One region of the Micromonospora sp. NBC_00860 genome, then DNA from elsewhere that is predicted to be linked to it. Evidence: riboswitches for the same ligand, from Rfam matches in the RefSeq annotation. Region 1 holds a riboswitch; each other region holds the start of a gene.
The links. Region 1 has a riboswitch for cyclic di-AMP ahead of OH804_RS01155 (coiled-coil domain-containing protein). Riboswitches for the same ligand answer to the same signal wherever they lie in the genome.
Positions count from the first base shown of each region.

Region 1 (3,990 bases):
GGCGGAGATCTTCGCGGTGGCAGCGGCGGAGATCCGTCGGCTCTACCCCGACCTGCCGCTGCCGACCGCCGTCCGCTCCACCGGGGTCGAGCCGGTCGAGCTTGTGGTGCCCGCGTCGGGGTTGGAGACCGCGACAGTGGAGGCCGCCGCCGGCCTGCTGGCCGAGGTGGAGGGCACGGTCGGGGTGATCACGCCGGTCCCCCGCCGGGACGAGGTCGCCGGTTGGCTCGGCGCACTCGGCGCGCCGAGGTTGCAGGTGGTGACCAGCCTGGAGGCCAAGGGCATGGAGTACGACGGGGTGGTGCTGGTCGCCCCGAGCGAGATCCGGGCCGATCCGGGCGCCGGGGTACGCACCCTGTACGTGGCGCTCTCCCGGGCCACCCAGCGGCTCACCACCATCGACCCGACCGGCTGACGTGTGCGGACTGCCGCCGGCGGGAGGCGCTGCCCGTACACTTGCACACATAGCGATGTGAGCATACATTTGACCGGGTCCCGACCAGCGGCGGAAGGTGGTTCTCGTGGGCGCAGGTCATGACCACCACCATGGGTCCGTCGCCAATGCCGCACACCAGCACCGAGGTCGACTCTGGGCGGCGTTCGGGCTGCTCGCCACCCTGATGGTGGTCGAGGCGGTGGTCGCCCTGCACACCGGCTCACTCGCCCTGCTCTCCGACGCCGGGCACATGTTCACCGACGTACTCGGCATCGGGATGGCGCTCGCCGCGATCACGGCGACCCGGCGGGCCACCGGCGACCCGCAGCGCACCTTCGGGCTCTACCGGCTCGAGGTGCTCGCCGCGCTGGCCAACGCCGTCCTGCTCTCCGGCGTGGCGATCTACGTGGTGATCGAGGCGATCCGCCGTTTCGGCGACCCGCACCAGGTCATCGCCGGCCCGATGCTCGCGGTGGCAGTGCTCGGCCTGCTCGCGAACGTCGCCGCCTTCGCCCTGCTGCGCGCCGGGGCCCGGGAGAGCATCAACCTCCAGGGCGCCTACCTGGAGGTGGTCGGCGACCTGCTCGGCTCGCTCGGCGTCATCGGCGCGGCCCTGCTCATCACCGTCACCGACTGGTGGTGGGCAGATCCCCTGGTCGCGGTCGCCATCGGCGTGTTCATCCTGCCGCGCACCTGGCGGCTGGCCCGCGCCGCCATCCGCATCCTGGTGCAGGCCGCCCCGGAGCACCTCCAGGTGACCGCCGTGCACGACCGACTGGCCGCCGTCCCGGGTGTCGTCGAGGTGCACGACCTGCACGTCTGGACGCTCACCTCGGGCATGGAGGTGGCCTCCGCACACCTGACCATGGCACCCGGCGCGGAGGTCGGCGCGGTGCTCACCGCGGCGCGTACCGCCCTGCACGACGACTTCCGCATCGAGCACGCGACGTTGCAGATCGAGCCGGGCGCCGCCTCCGGAGCGTGCGGCTCCATCGAGTGGTGAGGGGGCTTTTCGGAGCTTTCCTCCGCTCTTGCCGTAATTTTCCGTGGTGACGCACGCACCGTCCGTCACATTGGCTGCAGCCGCCCCACCGGCACCGGTAGGCTCGGTCCCGGCCTCCACCAGGCGGCGCCTTCCCGGCGCCGGTGGCGGCCGCCGCCTAATCGCCCAAGCGGGCGAACCGGGGAACCATGTTCCTGGGGTGTATCCGCGTCAGCGGTAGGGATCTTCCGTCCCGAACCCGTCAGCTAACCCGGTCGGCGGCTGACGGAAGGACATGCGCAGTGGCACCAGCACGACCACCCGCCGCCCGACTGGCGGCCCTGATCGTCGCGATGTTCACCCTCGGCGTCGCGCTCCCGGCCGGCACCGCCTCGGCCGCTCCCCCGACCGGCCTGCGGGCCGCCGCACCCGACTCAGACGAGGAGGGCGGCACCCCGGCGTTGCGCGCCCAACTCGAGGCCGCCAGCAAGGGCTACCTGGACGCGAAGCGCGCCCTGGACACCTCAGTGAAACGGCAACAGCAGCTCGCCACCCAGTTGAAGACCATCGAGGTCGAGATCGGCCAGCGCAACGGCAAGGTCGGCGAGATCGCCGAGGTGGCGTACCGCACCGGCCGGCTCGGCGCGATGTCGGCGCTGCTCAACAGCAACACCCCGGAAGGCTTCATGGACCGGGCCGCCGCGCTGGACGCGGTGGCCGCCAACGAGGACCGGGTGCTTCGCGACCTGCTCGACAGCAAGGACAAGGCCAACCGCACCCGGGTGGCCCTGGACGGCGAGATCAACGAACAGCGCAAGCAGGTCGCGGTGATGGCCAAGCGCAAGGACCAGGCCGAACGGGCCCTGACCGTGGCCACCACGCCCAAGCCGCAGACCACCGCCGACGCCGGCTCCAACCGGGGCACCTCCAGCGCCAACGCGAAGGCCGCGCCGCGCAACTCCGACGGCTCCTGGCCCTCCGAGTCGTGCAGCGTCAACGACCCCACGCCGGCCAACGGCTGCATCACCCCGCGCACCCTGCACGCGCTCAACCAGGCCAAGTCCGCGGGCTTCACCCGGTACGTCTCGTGCCACCGCCCCAGCGGCTCCGGTGAGCACCCGAAGGGCCGGGCCTGCGACTTCGCCGCGCAAAAGAACGGCTTCGGCGGAAACGCCACCGGCGGCGACAAGACGTACGGCAACAACCTGGCCGCGTACTTCATCCGCAACGCCGACCGGCTCGCCGTGCTCTACGTGATCTGGTACAGGCAGATCTGGCTGCCCAGCAGCGGGTGGAAGTCGTACAGCGGGGCGCACGGCACCCCGTCCACCGACCACACCAACCACGTGCACCTGTCGGTCTACTGACCCACGCGTCGTGATGCCTGTGAGCCACCGGGACGGCTCACAGGCATCACGCGTGTCCGGGGCCGGGCTACGTCGCCGGGCGTACCCCTGATGTCGTCGCTCGTCGGACGACCCGGCCGGGGCCGGCGGGCAGCATCGGCGTATGCCTCGGATCCGACCCGCCACCCGCAAGGCGCTGCTCACCCTGCACCTCGTCACCTCGCTCGGCTGGCTGGGCGCCGACCTGGTGCTACTCACCCTCGGCATCGCCGTGCAGCGGGGCGCCGACCCGGCGGTGGTCTATCCGGTCACGGCCCTGGTCGGGACGCTGCTGTTCGCGCCGCTGAGCGTCCTGGTCTGGCTGATCGGAGTCGCCAGCTCGCTGCTCACCCCGTGGGGCCTGCTGCGCCACCGGTGGGTGCTGGTCAAGCTGGTGCTCACCACTGTGATGGTCGGGCTGGTGCTGTTCCTGCTCACCCCCAACCTGCGCCACGCCGGAGCGGTCGGCGCCGCCCTGCCCGCACGCGATCGCGCCGATCTGGTCATCGCGCCGGCGGTGTCGACCAGCCTGATGATCATCGCGACGGTGCTGTCCACCTACAAGCCGTGGGGCCGGCGTCCCGCCGCCCGAACCACCCGCACGAACCGCGCTCGCGCCGCGACCACAACCTAGGTGCCCACCCGCGGTACGCGCCAAGGTCACGGCCTGCCCTGCGCCGCGATCTTGCACTTGCTGTCCCGACAAAGGGGGCATCTCACCGATATCGACAACCGGAACTGCAAGATCGACGAAGCGGGTGCGCGAGCCTCGGGGCGCCGGGTTCAGGTGGGCGGCGGGTTGCCGGTGCGGTCGAGGGCCGCGCCCAGCCGGGTGGCGAGGGCCAGGTGAGCGGCTTGCGCCTGGCGGAACGCGTAGCGGAACAGTGGCGTCGGCGCGGTCAGGGTGATCTCGACGTCGATGCGGACCAGGCCGTCCGGCTCGGCGCGTAGTCGGGTGTGGTTGCGCACGGTGGTGGCGGGCCACTGGCGGGCCACCATGACGATCTCGTCGGCCTCGCTGATCAGCACGTCCGCGTGGTAGGTGGTCCGGAAGCGCAGCGGACCGGCCGCCAACCGGTCGTTGATCGTGTAACTGGCCTGGGCGCCGGGCCGGGGCGGCACCCGGCGGACCCGGACGATCAGCGGATGCAGCTCGCCCTGCCGGGTCAGGTCACTGAGCAACGCGG
Region 1 is NZ_CP108825.1:235,486-239,475, reverse strand. Features, by position in the region: gene OH804_RS01165 (HelD family protein) at 1-415, shown strand, start outside; gene OH804_RS01160 (cation diffusion facilitator family transporter) at 522-1,439, shown strand; cyclic di-AMP (ydaO/yuaA leader) riboswitch at 1,584-1,715, shown strand; gene OH804_RS01155 (coiled-coil domain-containing protein) at 1,721-2,785, shown strand; gene OH804_RS01150 (hypothetical protein) at 2,928-3,437, shown strand; gene OH804_RS01145 (SRPBCC family protein) at 3,587-3,990, opposite strand, start outside.

Region 2 (3,990 bases), 2.2 Mb from region 1:
GCGTGTGACGGTGGAGCCCGAGCCAGCGCCCGCCGCCCGGCCGGCGGAAAGCCGGCTTGACCAGGTCAGATGCGTCGAGACGAGGTGCGGGATGAGTCAAACCGGGAGCGTCGGTGGTCAGCCGGGTCCGCAGCGGACCACCGACCGGGCGTCCGCGCTCAGCGAGCCGACCCGGGCGTACGCCGAACTGATCGCCGGCAACCGGCGCTTCGTCGACGGTGCTCCACGCCACCCCAACCAGGATGCCGGGCACCGGGCAGCCGTGGCCGACGGACAGCACCCGTTCGCGGTGATCGTCGGCTGCTCCGACTCCCGGCTGGCTGCCGAGATCATCTTCGACCGGGGGCTGGGCGACCTGTTCGTTGTTCGCACGGCCGGGCACACCGCCGGTCCCGAGGTGCTCGGCAGCGTCGAGTACGCGGTGACAGTGCTCGGCACTCCGCTTGTGGTGGTGCTCGGCCACGACTCGTGCGGTGCGGTGCAGGCGGCCCGGGAGTCCGTCGCGACGGGTACCGCACCCAGTGGCCATCTGCGCGCGGTGGTCGACGCCGTGCTGCCCAGCCTGCGCCGGGCCCAGGCCGAGGGCGTGGACGACATCGACGGCATCGTCGACATCCACATCGCCCAGACCGTCGAGACGTTGCTCGGGCAGTCCCCGGTGCTGGCCGACGAGGTGGCGCGGGGGCGATGCGCGGTGGTGGGGGTGTCCTACCGGCTGGCCGCCGGAGCGGTGCGCCCGGTGGCCGCCATGCCGGCCGGCTTCGCGACGCTGGACAGCCCGGCCGGGTCGACCGACGCGACCGCGCCCGCCACCGTCTGACGCGTCGAGGGCCGCTCCGCGTCACGCGGAACGGCCCTCGACGGGGATCGTGCGGGTCAGAGCAACGACATGTGGACGTGGTCGGTGTGGTTCGACGGCCCGCTGTACGAACTCCAGCCGGTGGCCGGGAACCAGATCTGCCGGTTCCAGATCACGTAGTAGATGCCGAGCCGGTCGGCGTTACGGATGAGGAACGCGGCGACGTTGTTGCCGTACGTCCGGGTGTCGTTGTTGTGCCACGGGGAGAACCCGCTCTTCTGTAGCGACCAGTCGCAGGCGCGGCCCTTCGGGTGCTCCCACGGCCCGCCGGGGCGGTAGCAGCCGACGAACCGGTTGAAGCCGGCCGCCTTGACCTCCTTGTACGCGTGCAGCGTGCGCGGCGTGACGCAGCCGGACGTGGTGGGGTCGTTCTCGCTGCACGACTGGGGCTTCCAGTCACCGTCGGCCGTGCGACCCGGGCCGATCTTCGCGACCTTGGAGGTGGCATCCACCAGGCCGCCGGTGAAACCCTTGCCGCCGACGAGGGAGAGCGCCTTGTCGGCCTCGCTCTTGCGCTTCGCCATCAGGGCGGTCTGCTTCTGCTGCTCGCGGACCTCGGTGTCGAGGGCCAGTTTGGCCTGCTCGGCGCGGGCCTTCACCTCGTTGACCTCGGAGAGCTTCTTCTCGTTGACCATGTTGATCTCGTCGAGCATCCCGGCGCGCTGGACGAACGAGTCGGGAGCGTCGCTCTCCAGCAGCATGGCGACCGCGCCGATCCGGCCGGTCCGGTACGCCTGGGCGGCGATCTGCCCGACCTGCGGGGCCAACGCGTCGAGGTCGGCCTTGGCCCGGTTGACCTCTGCCGCCAGCTCGCTCTGCCGCTTCTTGGACTTGTCCAGCTTGGACTTGGCGGCGGAGTAGTCGCGGTTGGCCTGCTCGATGACGTCGTTGAGCAGCTTGGGCTCGCCGTCCTCCTCGTGCCCGGACGGTGTGGGGTTCGTCGGGGCGGCGTGTGCCGGGAGCGGCCCGGCGAGCACTGTCAGTGCGGCGATCACGGCCACCACGGGTGTCAACCAGCGGCGTAGGGGTGCCGTCACAATGTTCCCTTCCGTCGACCGCCGACCGGGTTAGCTGACGGGTTCGGGGCGGAAGCGGCCCCTACCGCTGACGCGGATTCACCCCAGATACCTGGGTCCCCGGCTCGCCGGCTGGCGATTGGGCGGTGGCACCGCAGGCGCCGCTTCGCGCCTTCATCGGTAACCGGCAGCGAGGTTACCCGAGAGTCGACCGGGTGAGCTACGCCTGGATGCCGACCAAAAGCGTCATTTCGCCATAGCGTTGAGTGACCAGTGACGTGGTTCTCAGGGTGGATGCCCGATCTGGTCACGCTGAGGAGTGTCACCATGCCGTATCCGTGCTCCTGTTCGACTCCGGCCACCGGTCGGTGGCCTCAGATGGGGGTGTGGTCCGCGTCCGGTCCGGCTCGTCGGAGCCGGTCGTCCGCGGTGAGCTGAGTGCGGCAAGTGCCTCCGTGCGGTCCGGCTGGGGCCGGGGCGAGGGAGCGTCGGTGGACGGTGGGGCATCGCTGCGTCCGGCGGCGGTCACCACGGCGGCCAGCCCGGTGGTCAGCGGTACGGCGGCGATCAGACCGAGGGTGGCGACCGCGCTGCGGACGATCTCCTGCGCGAGGAACTCACTGGTGAGGATCTGCCCGATCGGCCGTGCGTCGGCGGTGAGCAGGAGCAGCAGGGGTAGCGACGCGCCCGCGTACGCCAGCACGATGGTGTTGACAGTGGAGGCGATGTGCGCGCGGCCGACCCGGGTGGCCGCCCGGTACAGCTGCAACCGGGTCAGCCCGGGGTTGGCGTTCGCCAGCTCGGTGACGGTGGCCGCCTGGGTGACAGTGACGTCGTCGAGCACCCCGAGCGACCCGATGATGATCCCCGCGAGCAGCAGGCCGTGCAGGTCCACGTCGCCCTGGAACATCGACAGGGTGGTGGCGTCTTCACTGCCGAAACCGGTGAGGTGGGTCGCTGCCGTGGCGATGGTGGCGAGCACGCCGGTCAGCACCAGACTGCCCAGGGTGCCGAGCACCGCGACCGACGTCTGTGCGGTGACGCCGTGCGTCAGATAGAGCACCACGAACATGATCAGGGCCGCGCCCACCACCGCCACCAGCAGTGGTGACCGGCCGGCGCCGATGCCCGGCAGCACGAAGGTGAGCAGGATGGCGAAGCTGGCGGCCAGCCCGGCGAGCGCGGCCAGGCCTCGCCATCGACCGAACGCGACGATCGCGGCCGCGAAGACCACCGCCAGCCACACCATCGGGGTGCCGCGTTGGTGCTCGGCGATGTTCCAGTTGCTGGTGGTCGGGTCGGTGGGGTCGGCCAGCTCGACCAGGATGACCTCGTCGCCGACCTCGACCCGGGGTGCGCCGGGCCCGTCGGGCACCGGTGTCCGTACCTGTTTGCCGGCGGTCGGCCCGTCGTCCACCCGGACGTCGACGGTGCCGCACCGTCCGTCGCCGACCCTCGGTGTGCCCTCGGGAACCGACGGGGTCGGCGGGCACGGCTCGCTCACCACCCGGGTGACAGTGCCGGGGTAGCGCGGCACGTCCGCACCACCATCGGTCTGCGGTGACCCGCCGCGCGGCCAGAGCAGCGCCGCGGCGAGCACTGTGGCGACGAAGAGGGGGACCACCGTCATGACGAGGATCCGTCGCACCCGTGGTGGGGCGGACGGCGCACTGTGAGTGTGGTCGGCGGCCAAGGTGAGACTCCCAACGATCCGGTGCGGGATACGGGTCAGCGGTCCGGACGGTTCACCGTTGCTGTGGAAACGCGGCGGACGGCGGGACGGATCGCTGCCTGATGACCACTTGATCACGGAGGGTCAGTGCTCGGCCCGGTCGACCGGGGACGACGCCACGTCGTGGCGGCGAGGGTGCCCGGCTGTACGGCGGCATGCGGAGGGCCATCGTGGGAGATGCTAGCCAGCCAACCTGGGCGTCGCAGGTCGTGGCGGAGTGTCGGGTGCCCGAACCGCCCGCGTGGCGGCCCCGGCGGTCAGCCGCGCTTCATGAGCCGACCGACCGCCGCCATCATCTCGGTGGCCATCTCGTCGGCTCGACCCTCGGCGGCGCCCTCGTGCATGCAGTGCCGGGCGTGCCCGTCGAGCAGCCCCAGGGCCAC
Region 2 is NZ_CP108825.1:5,534,829-5,538,818, reverse strand. Features, by position in the region: gene OH804_RS25445 (carbonic anhydrase) at 92-820, shown strand; gene OH804_RS25440 (hypothetical protein) at 877-1,896, opposite strand; cyclic di-AMP (ydaO/yuaA leader) riboswitch at 1,901-2,031, opposite strand; gene OH804_RS25435 (YibE/F family protein) at 2,198-3,568, opposite strand; gene OH804_RS25430 (metal-sensitive transcriptional regulator) at 3,865-3,990, opposite strand, start outside.
Region 2: it holds a riboswitch for cyclic di-AMP, as region 1 does, so the genes downstream of both, OH804_RS25440 (hypothetical protein) here and OH804_RS01155 (coiled-coil domain-containing protein) in region 1, are expected to answer to the same signal.

Region 3 (3,990 bases), 3.6 Mb from region 1:
GTCCACCCTGGTCAGCGGGGTCGGCGCGGCGTGATCCGACACGCCCGTGGCCAGTGCGCCCGGGTCGGCACGACGGTAGCCTGGTGCCGTGCTTCCGGTCGCGTTCACCTGTCCGCTGTGGTGGGTGGCGCGCTGGGCGACGCGGGTGCTGACCAGCCTCGCCGTCGTCGCGGCCCTGGCGCTCGGCGCAGGCCCGGCCACGGCCGCCGGATCAACGCCCAGCCCGGTGCCGACGTCGAATGCGGTGCTGGCCTCCGTCGCCGCCGGGCCGCTGGCGGCCTCCTGCCGGCAGGTCGGGGCGCACGGTGCGGCGCGCCAGGCGATACCGCCGGAGGCCGCCGAGGAGTCGGTCCCGACATCGTCGGTCGACACGCCGGTGGCGCTCCCCGGCGACCAGGGCACCATCGCGGCCCGCGTGCTGCCGGTCCGCGCGGCCGGGTCCGACCGGCTGCCCCTCGTCGACGCTGCGAGCGGTCGGGCTTCCCGGGCCCCACCCGGGCGCTGAGCCACCGGGACGACCGTCCCGTCACCGCGCCCCGTCGACCCACCGCTCCCTGACCCGCCGACCCGTGGCCCACACTGGCCCGCTGGTCGATGCGGCTCCCCATCGCACTGCTCTCTCCCCGAGGTGCCGACCATGGAGACCGTCGTCTTCTACCAGTTCGTGACCGAGGTGCCGCAGGCCGCCGCCATCTGGTCGACGCTGTTCCTGCTGACCCTGGGCCTCCTCACCGTCCTGGCCGCCCGCCCCGAACGGGAGCGGCCCGCTGACGATCCGCCCCCGGCCGGGCCGACCGTCCGGGAGATGGCCGCCGCCGAGGCCGTCGACGTGCGCCGGTACGCCGAGGAGGTGGCCGTCGCCGCGGCGGGCGCGGCCACCACCGCCCGGCGCCGACGCGCCGCCTGGCTGACCGCTCAGGAGCAATTGGAGCGGGCCTGGACCGGGTACGACGAGGCGGACACCGCAGCGCGTCGCTTCGCCGGGGCCGGGGTGTTGCCCACCCCGCAGACCCCGCACACCCCCGCCGAGTACGCCGCCCGGGAACGCTATCTGCACCGCGCGGCGATGGCGGCGTACTGGCGGGGCGACCTGACCATGGCCCAGCTCAGCGACGTGTTCGGGCACCGGCGTGGCTGGGATCCCCGGCGACACCCTGTCGAGCAGGAGGTGCTGATCAGCCGGGTGGTCCGGGACGCGCGGCTGGCCGACTACCAGGTGGCCGCCGGCCGTGAGCGGGCCGCCTGGCGCGACGCGGAGTTGGCCGCCGAGTCGGCCCGTACCCTCGCCGAGGAGGCGTACGCGGCGGCGGCCCGGCTGCGTCCGACCCCGGTGCCCGCTCGCCGGTCGGTGGCCGATGCGATACGACCCGCCGTCGTGGCACGGTGGCGCCCGGCCCGGGTGAGTTGAGCCCGATCCGTGATGTGAGGCCGGTCACCCAATAGCGGAATCGGACGGTCGGCGCGATCGGCGGCATTGTTCCCGCGATTATGGTCGCCTTCTTCGCGGCCTGTCCGGTTGTCGACCGCAGGCGTCACCGTAACCGGTTGTCCCATCGAGTCACATCATCGGCAATACGCGCAGAAATTGTCGCGCCAATTGAGGTTTACGCAGGTGAACCTGGCTTGGCAGGGCGTGAAGCGGCCAGTAGTGTCGTCCCGTCCGGTGCGGTAACCGATCGCAAGACGCGACGCCGCACCGACCCGCTTAATCGTGATCAACGAACCGGGGACCCACCAGTAAGTCCGGGGTGAATCCGCGAGCCACGGCCCGCGGTAGGGCGATCTTCCCGCCCGAATCCGTCAGCTAACCCGGTAGGCGGTGTCGGAAGGAGTCCCATCCTCGTGCAGCACCTTTCCACCCCTCGGTTGTTCCCTCGCCTCCACGGCGCGGCGGTGCACCCGCTCACTCGTCCAGTGACGGTGAGCTGACCCCCGGGTCATCGCCTTTCCCGCCCGGCCGCGCCGGGCGTTCCCCTGAGCGGTTCACCATCCGCGGACCACGATCCGCGCGCTGGCGCCTGCCCGGATACCGGTCCGGCCCCGGTGTGCCGCTCTCCCCCCGATCCGTGGAGGAACCCGTGAAGCACACAGTGAAGCGTCAGCTCCGTCGCCTCGTCACCGAGCGCCCGTACCAGATCGTCGCCGCCTCCGCCGCGGCCCTCGCCATCGCCACCACCACCGGCGCCCTGCTCACCACGGCCGACGACGCCCCGGCCGGCCAGCGCACCGCGACCACTGTCGCCGAGATGCGCAGCGACGTCGCCGCCTCCCGTGGCGAGGCCCGGGACGCGTCCCCCTCGGCCGGAACCGCGCCGACCACTGCCGCCCCGGCCACCAGCACCGCGTCACCCGCCGCAAAGGCCAGCAGCAACCCGGACCTGACCCGGAAGCCGGAGCGGCCGAAGCCGCCCGCGACCAAGGTGCTGGACTACGACTACGAGGCGCAGAACACCTACTACAACTGCGGCCCGGCGGCCACCCGCAACGCGCTCAGCGCCGCCGGCATCGACCGCACCCAGGAGGAGCTCGGCGCCGAGCTGGGCACCACCGAGATGGGCACCAACTCGGCCGAGGACACCACCCGGGTGCTGAACGCCGAGGTGAAGGGCTCCCCGTACCGGACCCGGATGTTCCCCGGCTCGCCCAGCCCGGCACAGATGGACCGGCTCCAGGCCGACGTGGTGAAGGCCATCACCGACGGCCGTGGCGTGGTGGCCAACGTCGTCGGGGACGCCACCGACACCGACGGTGGCTGGCACTCCTACGGCGGCGGGCACTACATCGCCGTCGTGGGCTACAAGGACAACGGTCGCACCGTGCGGATCGCCGACTCGGCGAACCCGGCCGACCCGTCGTACTGGATCACCACGATCGACCTGGCCAACTGGATCACCAGCCGGGGCTACTCCGCCTGACCCGGGCACGCTGACCGCCGCGGGCGCCGTCTCCCACAAGGAGCCGGCGCCCGCGGCCTTTGTCCGCGCGGGCCCGGGTAACGCCATCGACGGCTCTCGTACCGGGCCGTGAACCGTGGGAGACTGCGGCCGTGGTGGAGAAATCGGGTGGTCACGCCGGCCGTAGGCCGGTCCTGCTGCTGCTGCACGGCATGGGGGCGACCGGGGACGTGTGGTTGCCCTGGGCGCCGTACCTCGAGCAGCACTGGCCCGGGCGGTGGCTTGCACCGGACCTCGCCGGACACGGCTGGGCGCCGCCGCTGCCGTCGTACTCCTTCGCGGGCTTCGCCCAACAGATCGCGCAGGCCCTCGCCCCCGACGACCGGCTGGTCGTGCTCGGGCACTCGCTGGGTGGCGTGGTCGGCCTGGCGCTGGCCGCCCGCGACGCCGGAACGCCGGTGGACGCGGTGGTCGGGCTGGGCATCAAGGCGCTCTGGTCACCCGCCGAGCTGACCCGCGCCGCCGAGGTCGCCGCCCGACCGGTGAGCTGGTTCGCCAGCCGCACCGAGGCGGCTCGCCGCTACCTGCGCGTCGCCGGGCTGGCCGGCCTGGTCTCGCCGGACCACCCGGTGGTGGACGCCGGGCTGCGCCAGGTCGACGGCCGGTGGCGCCTCGCCATGGACCCGACCGCCTTCGCCGTCGGCGAGCCCGACCTGGCCGCGCTGCTGGCGGCGACCGACGTACCGGTGGTGCTGGCGCGCGGGGAGAACGACCCGATGGTCACCGACGAACAACTCAAGGAGTACGGCGTACCGGTCGCCACGCTGCCCGGCCTCGGGCACAACGCGCACGTGGAGGACCCGGCGGCGGTGCTGGCGCTGCTCGACCCCTACCGCTGAGCGGCTACGCCGGTGCGGAGGCGGTCAGTGTCTCGGCGGGCGTCAGCTCCCGGCGGGCGGCGGTCAGGAACGCCTCGGCGTACGACTCGGCCGGGAAGTCACCCAGGTAGCGGCGGCGGGTGGCCCAGCGGGCCTCGGCCAGCGGGTCGGTGTCCAACAGCGCGGTCAGCACCTCGTCCACGTTGGACATGTCCCGG
Region 3 is NZ_CP108825.1:3,879,305-3,883,294, reverse strand. Features, by position in the region: gene OH804_RS17770 (hypothetical protein) at 89-505, shown strand; gene OH804_RS17765 (hypothetical protein) at 638-1,408, shown strand; cyclic di-AMP (ydaO/yuaA leader) riboswitch at 1,693-1,834, shown strand; gene OH804_RS17760 (C39 family peptidase) at 2,067-2,915, shown strand; gene OH804_RS17755 (alpha/beta hydrolase) at 3,047-3,793, shown strand; gene OH804_RS17750 (CDP-glycerol glycerophosphotransferase family protein) at 3,798-3,990, opposite strand, start outside.
Region 3: it holds a riboswitch for cyclic di-AMP, as region 1 does, so the genes downstream of both, OH804_RS17760 (C39 family peptidase) here and OH804_RS01155 (coiled-coil domain-containing protein) in region 1, are expected to answer to the same signal.

Region 4 (3,990 bases), 1.7 Mb from region 1:
CCAGGGACGGTGCGCTGCGCAACACCACCGCCGAGGAGCCGCGCGGTGCGCAGGGGACGCCCGCGGTGACGCATCCGACGAACGCCGGCTGGTTGGTGGCGTAGTCCGGGTCGATCCGGACCAGCCCGGTGGCCGGGGTGCCGGTGTCCAGTCGAGGCGCGTGCAGCAGGTCGAAGTAGTGCGTCCAGTCCCAGTACGGGCCCGGATCCCAGTGCATTCCCCGCACTGTCGAGGCGATGGTGCCGGGCACGTTGTCGTGGCCGATGATGTGCTGGCGGTCCAGTGGGATGCCCAGCCGCAGCGCCAGGTGCCGGACCAGCTTCGCCGAGGTCCGGTACATCGCCTCGGTGTACCAGGTGCCCTGCGCCGCGAAGCCCTCGTGTTCCAGCCCGATCGACTTCGCGTTGACGTACCAGTTGCCGGCGTGCCAGCCGACGTCCTTGGTCTTCACGTGCTGGGCGATGTGCCCGTCGACCGAGCGCAGCGAATAGTGCCAGCTCACGTAGGTCGGATCCTGGACGAGTTGCAGGGTCGTCGCCCAACTCGCCTCGGTGTCGTGGATGACGATGTACTCGATCTTCTGCCGCGCGGGCCGGTCGGAGAGGTCGTGGTTGCCGTAGTCCCCGTCACCGAACGCCTCGTAGGGTGCCGGGATCCACTCGCAGGAGATGGTGTGCGGGCACTCCACCCCGTCCGGGCGGGCCAGCCGGCGCAGGCCCAGCCGGTCCAACCAGGAACGTTCGGGCCGTACCGCGCGGGCCGGCAGGCTGACCCGCTGGCCGTCGTCGGTCACCCGGGACTGGCCCGCGCCGATGGTGGTGAAGACCTCGTCGGCGAAGGCCGCCGCGGCGTCGGCGCTGTCCGCGCCCGAGTAGCGGGCCACCGCGCCGTACCAGGCCGCCGGGTCGGTGCCGGCGCCGACCGGCGCGCCCAGATCCCTCTGGTACGCGCCCAGCAGCGCGGCCCCGCCACGGATGTTGAGGCCCACGTCGGTGCGCAGTGCCTCGGGGGCGGCGCCGGTCAGCGCGGCGGCGGCGTCCACGGTCTGCAACGCGGCGGTGGACGGGGCGGGCGCCTCGACCGGCCGGGGCACGGGCACCCGGGCGGGTCGGGAGTCGTCACCGCGTGGGTCCTCGGCACCGGCGTCGTGGTGACCGCGCCCGGGTAGGGCGGCCACGTGCCGGGCGTCGGTCAGGTGCATCGGGCCGTAGCCGCCACTGGTGCTCGGTGTGCCGGCGTTGGTGTCCCAGCGCGACTCCAGGTAGGAGACGCCGAGCAGCACGACGGCCGGCACGCCGTACTCGCTGGCTGCGGCGGCGTACTGCTGCTGGCGGTCGGTGGTGGGCGCGGCGGCGGCCGGGCCGACGGAGAGTGGCACAGTGGTCGCGGCGGCGACCACGGTGGCGGCGAGCAGTGCACGCCAGCCGGTCGACAGGGTTGGATGGTGCATCGAACCCCCTAGATTCTCGCGGAGTGAGGTCAGGTCACCATCGCGCCGTCCGGGAGGTTGCGTCAATACCTTTCCATCTATCGAAGCCTGCGGAAAGAATTCTTCACACACGGTCGGTGACCTCGTCCAATCGGTACGGAGTGTCACGGCCGCACGGGTTGCGGATCGGTAACAGGCGTCTCTACTCTGGTCATTTGTCGGCCCGACAGCAGCTCCGCCCAGCCCGGGCGGTAACGGACCGACACCGCCGAGTCGTTTCCGAGCGAACCGGGGACCCAGGTCCCTCGGGGTGAATCCGCAACCACTGCGGTAGGGCGCCGACTTCCCGCCCGAACCCGTCAGCTAACCCGGTAGGCGGTCAGGAAGAAGGAGTACGGAACCCCGGTGGCACTCCATGCCCCGCGGCCGTCGTCCGAGCGGTCGGCATCAGCCGGCCCGCCGTCGATCGTGCCGCGCCCACGCTGGTCCCGCTTCACCACCGCACTCGCCGCGCTGGCCGGCGTCGCCGTCGTTCTGACCGGCAGTGCCACGGCGGCCCACGCTGACCCGTCCGTCGCCGAGATCGAGCGCCAGATCGACGCCGACTGGAACAAGCTCGAACCGATCATCGAACGGCACAACGCCACCCGCACCGACCTCGCCGCGAAGCGCAAGCAGGCCGACGCGCTGGCCGCCCGGATCACCCCGCTGGAGCGCCAGGTCGACGCCGCGATGGACAAGGTCAGCGCGCTGGCCGTACGCGCCTACAAGGGCGAGAACGTCTCGACAGTCAACGCGGTGCTGGGCAGCCGGTCGCCGAGCGAGGTGGTCGGCCAGCTCGAAATGCTCGACCGCTTCGCGCACAACCAGCAGAAGGACGTACGCCAGGTGGCCGACCTGCGCGACCAGCTGGCCGCGCAGAAGGCGCCGCTGGACGAGATGGTGGCCCAGCTGACCCGCACCGAGGCCCAGCTGGCGGCGAAGAAGAAGCAGATCAACGAAGAGATCGACCGCCTGCAGAAGCTACGCCTCAAGGTGTACGGCAACGGCGGCGGCGGTCCTTTGCGCCCGGCGCCCTGCCCGGGTAGCTACCCCGGCGGCGCCGCGGGCACCGCTGTCAAGTTCGCCTGCGCGCAGATCGGCAAGCCCTACGTCTGGGGTGCCGAGGGTCCGAACTCGTACGACTGCTCCGGGCTGATGCTGGCCGCCTGGGCGAAGGCCGGCGTGTCGCTGCCGCACAACGCCGCCGCGCAGAGCCGCGTGACCAAGAACGTCAGCAGGGGCGACCTGCGTCCCGGCGACCTGGTCTTCTACTACAGCGACATCCACCACGTCGGCATGTACGTCGGCGGCGGCTGGGTGGTGCACGCCTCCCAGGCCGGTCAACCGGTGAAGATGAAGAAGGTCGACGACGGCCCGATCCACAGCTACGGCCGCCCAGGCTGACCCCAGGGTGACCAGAGGGCCCGTCGCGATCCGTCGCGGCGGGCCCTCGTCGTCCTGGTTCTAGCAGCGGAGCCTCAGCGGGTTGGCCAGGTGCGCCAGTGCTGCCAGGCGCGGCTGGGCGTCGGCCCCCGCTGGCCCTGGTAGCGCGAGCCGTAGACCACCGAGCCGTACGGGTGCTCGGCCGGCGAGGAGAGCCGGAAGATGCAGAGCTGCCCGATCTTCATGCCCGGCCAGAGGGTGATCGGCAGGTTCGCCACGTTCGAGAGTTCCAGCGTCACGTGACCGGAGAAGCCCGGGTCGATGAAACCGGCTGTGGAGTGCGTGAGCAGCCCGAGCCGGCCCAGGGAGCTCTTGCCCTCCAGTCGGCCGGCGAGCTGGTCACCCAGCGAGATGACCTCCAGCGTCGAGGCGAGCACGAACTCCCCCGGGTGCAGCACGAACGGCTCGCCATCGGGGACCTCGACCACCGACGTCAGGTCGTCCTGCTGCATGGCGGGATCGATGTGGGTGTAGAGGTGGTTGTTGAAGACCCGGAACAGCCGGTCGAGTCGGACGTCGATGCTGGACGGTTGCACCAGGGTGGGCTCGAACGGCTCCAGGCCCAGCGTGCCGGCCTTGATCTCGGAGACCAGGTCGCGGTCGGAGAGCAGCATCGGACCACCATAGCCGCGCTGGCGGAAGTGGCCGGATTCGGTGCCGGTGACCAGCGAGTCGAGGTCGCTGCTCGTACATTTGTTCGATAGAATGCCCACATGGCTTCCTGGTCCGAATTCGCCGCCGACGAGCCCCGACTCGCCGACGGGATCCGCGTTCTCCTCCAGCAATACGGGCCGGGCTTCGGCTATCTGGCCACGGTCCGTGCCGACGGCGGGCCCCGCGTCCATCCGGTCTCCCCGGTCATCACCGCCGAGGGGCTGTTCTGCTTCATCATCGACTCGCCCAAGCGCCGCGACCTCGAACGTGACGGCCGTTACGCGCTGCACTCGTTCCCCGCGGAGGAGAGCGACGACGAGGCGTACGTGGCGGGGCGCGCCCGTCCGGTGACCGATCCGGTCCGGGTGGCGCTCCTGGCGCAGAGCGCCCGGGCCGAGCCGCAGGTCGACTGGCGGCTCTTC
Region 4 is NZ_CP108825.1:6,009,959-6,013,948, reverse strand. Features, by position in the region: gene OH804_RS27735 (N-acetylmuramoyl-L-alanine amidase) at 1-1,450, opposite strand, end outside; cyclic di-AMP (ydaO/yuaA leader) riboswitch at 1,686-1,821, shown strand; gene OH804_RS27730 (C40 family peptidase) at 1,835-2,875, shown strand; gene dcd (dCTP deaminase) at 2,950-3,627, opposite strand; gene OH804_RS27720 (pyridoxamine 5'-phosphate oxidase family protein) at 3,628-3,990, shown strand, end outside.
Region 4: it holds a riboswitch for cyclic di-AMP, as region 1 does, so the genes downstream of both, OH804_RS27730 (C40 family peptidase) here and OH804_RS01155 (coiled-coil domain-containing protein) in region 1, are expected to answer to the same signal.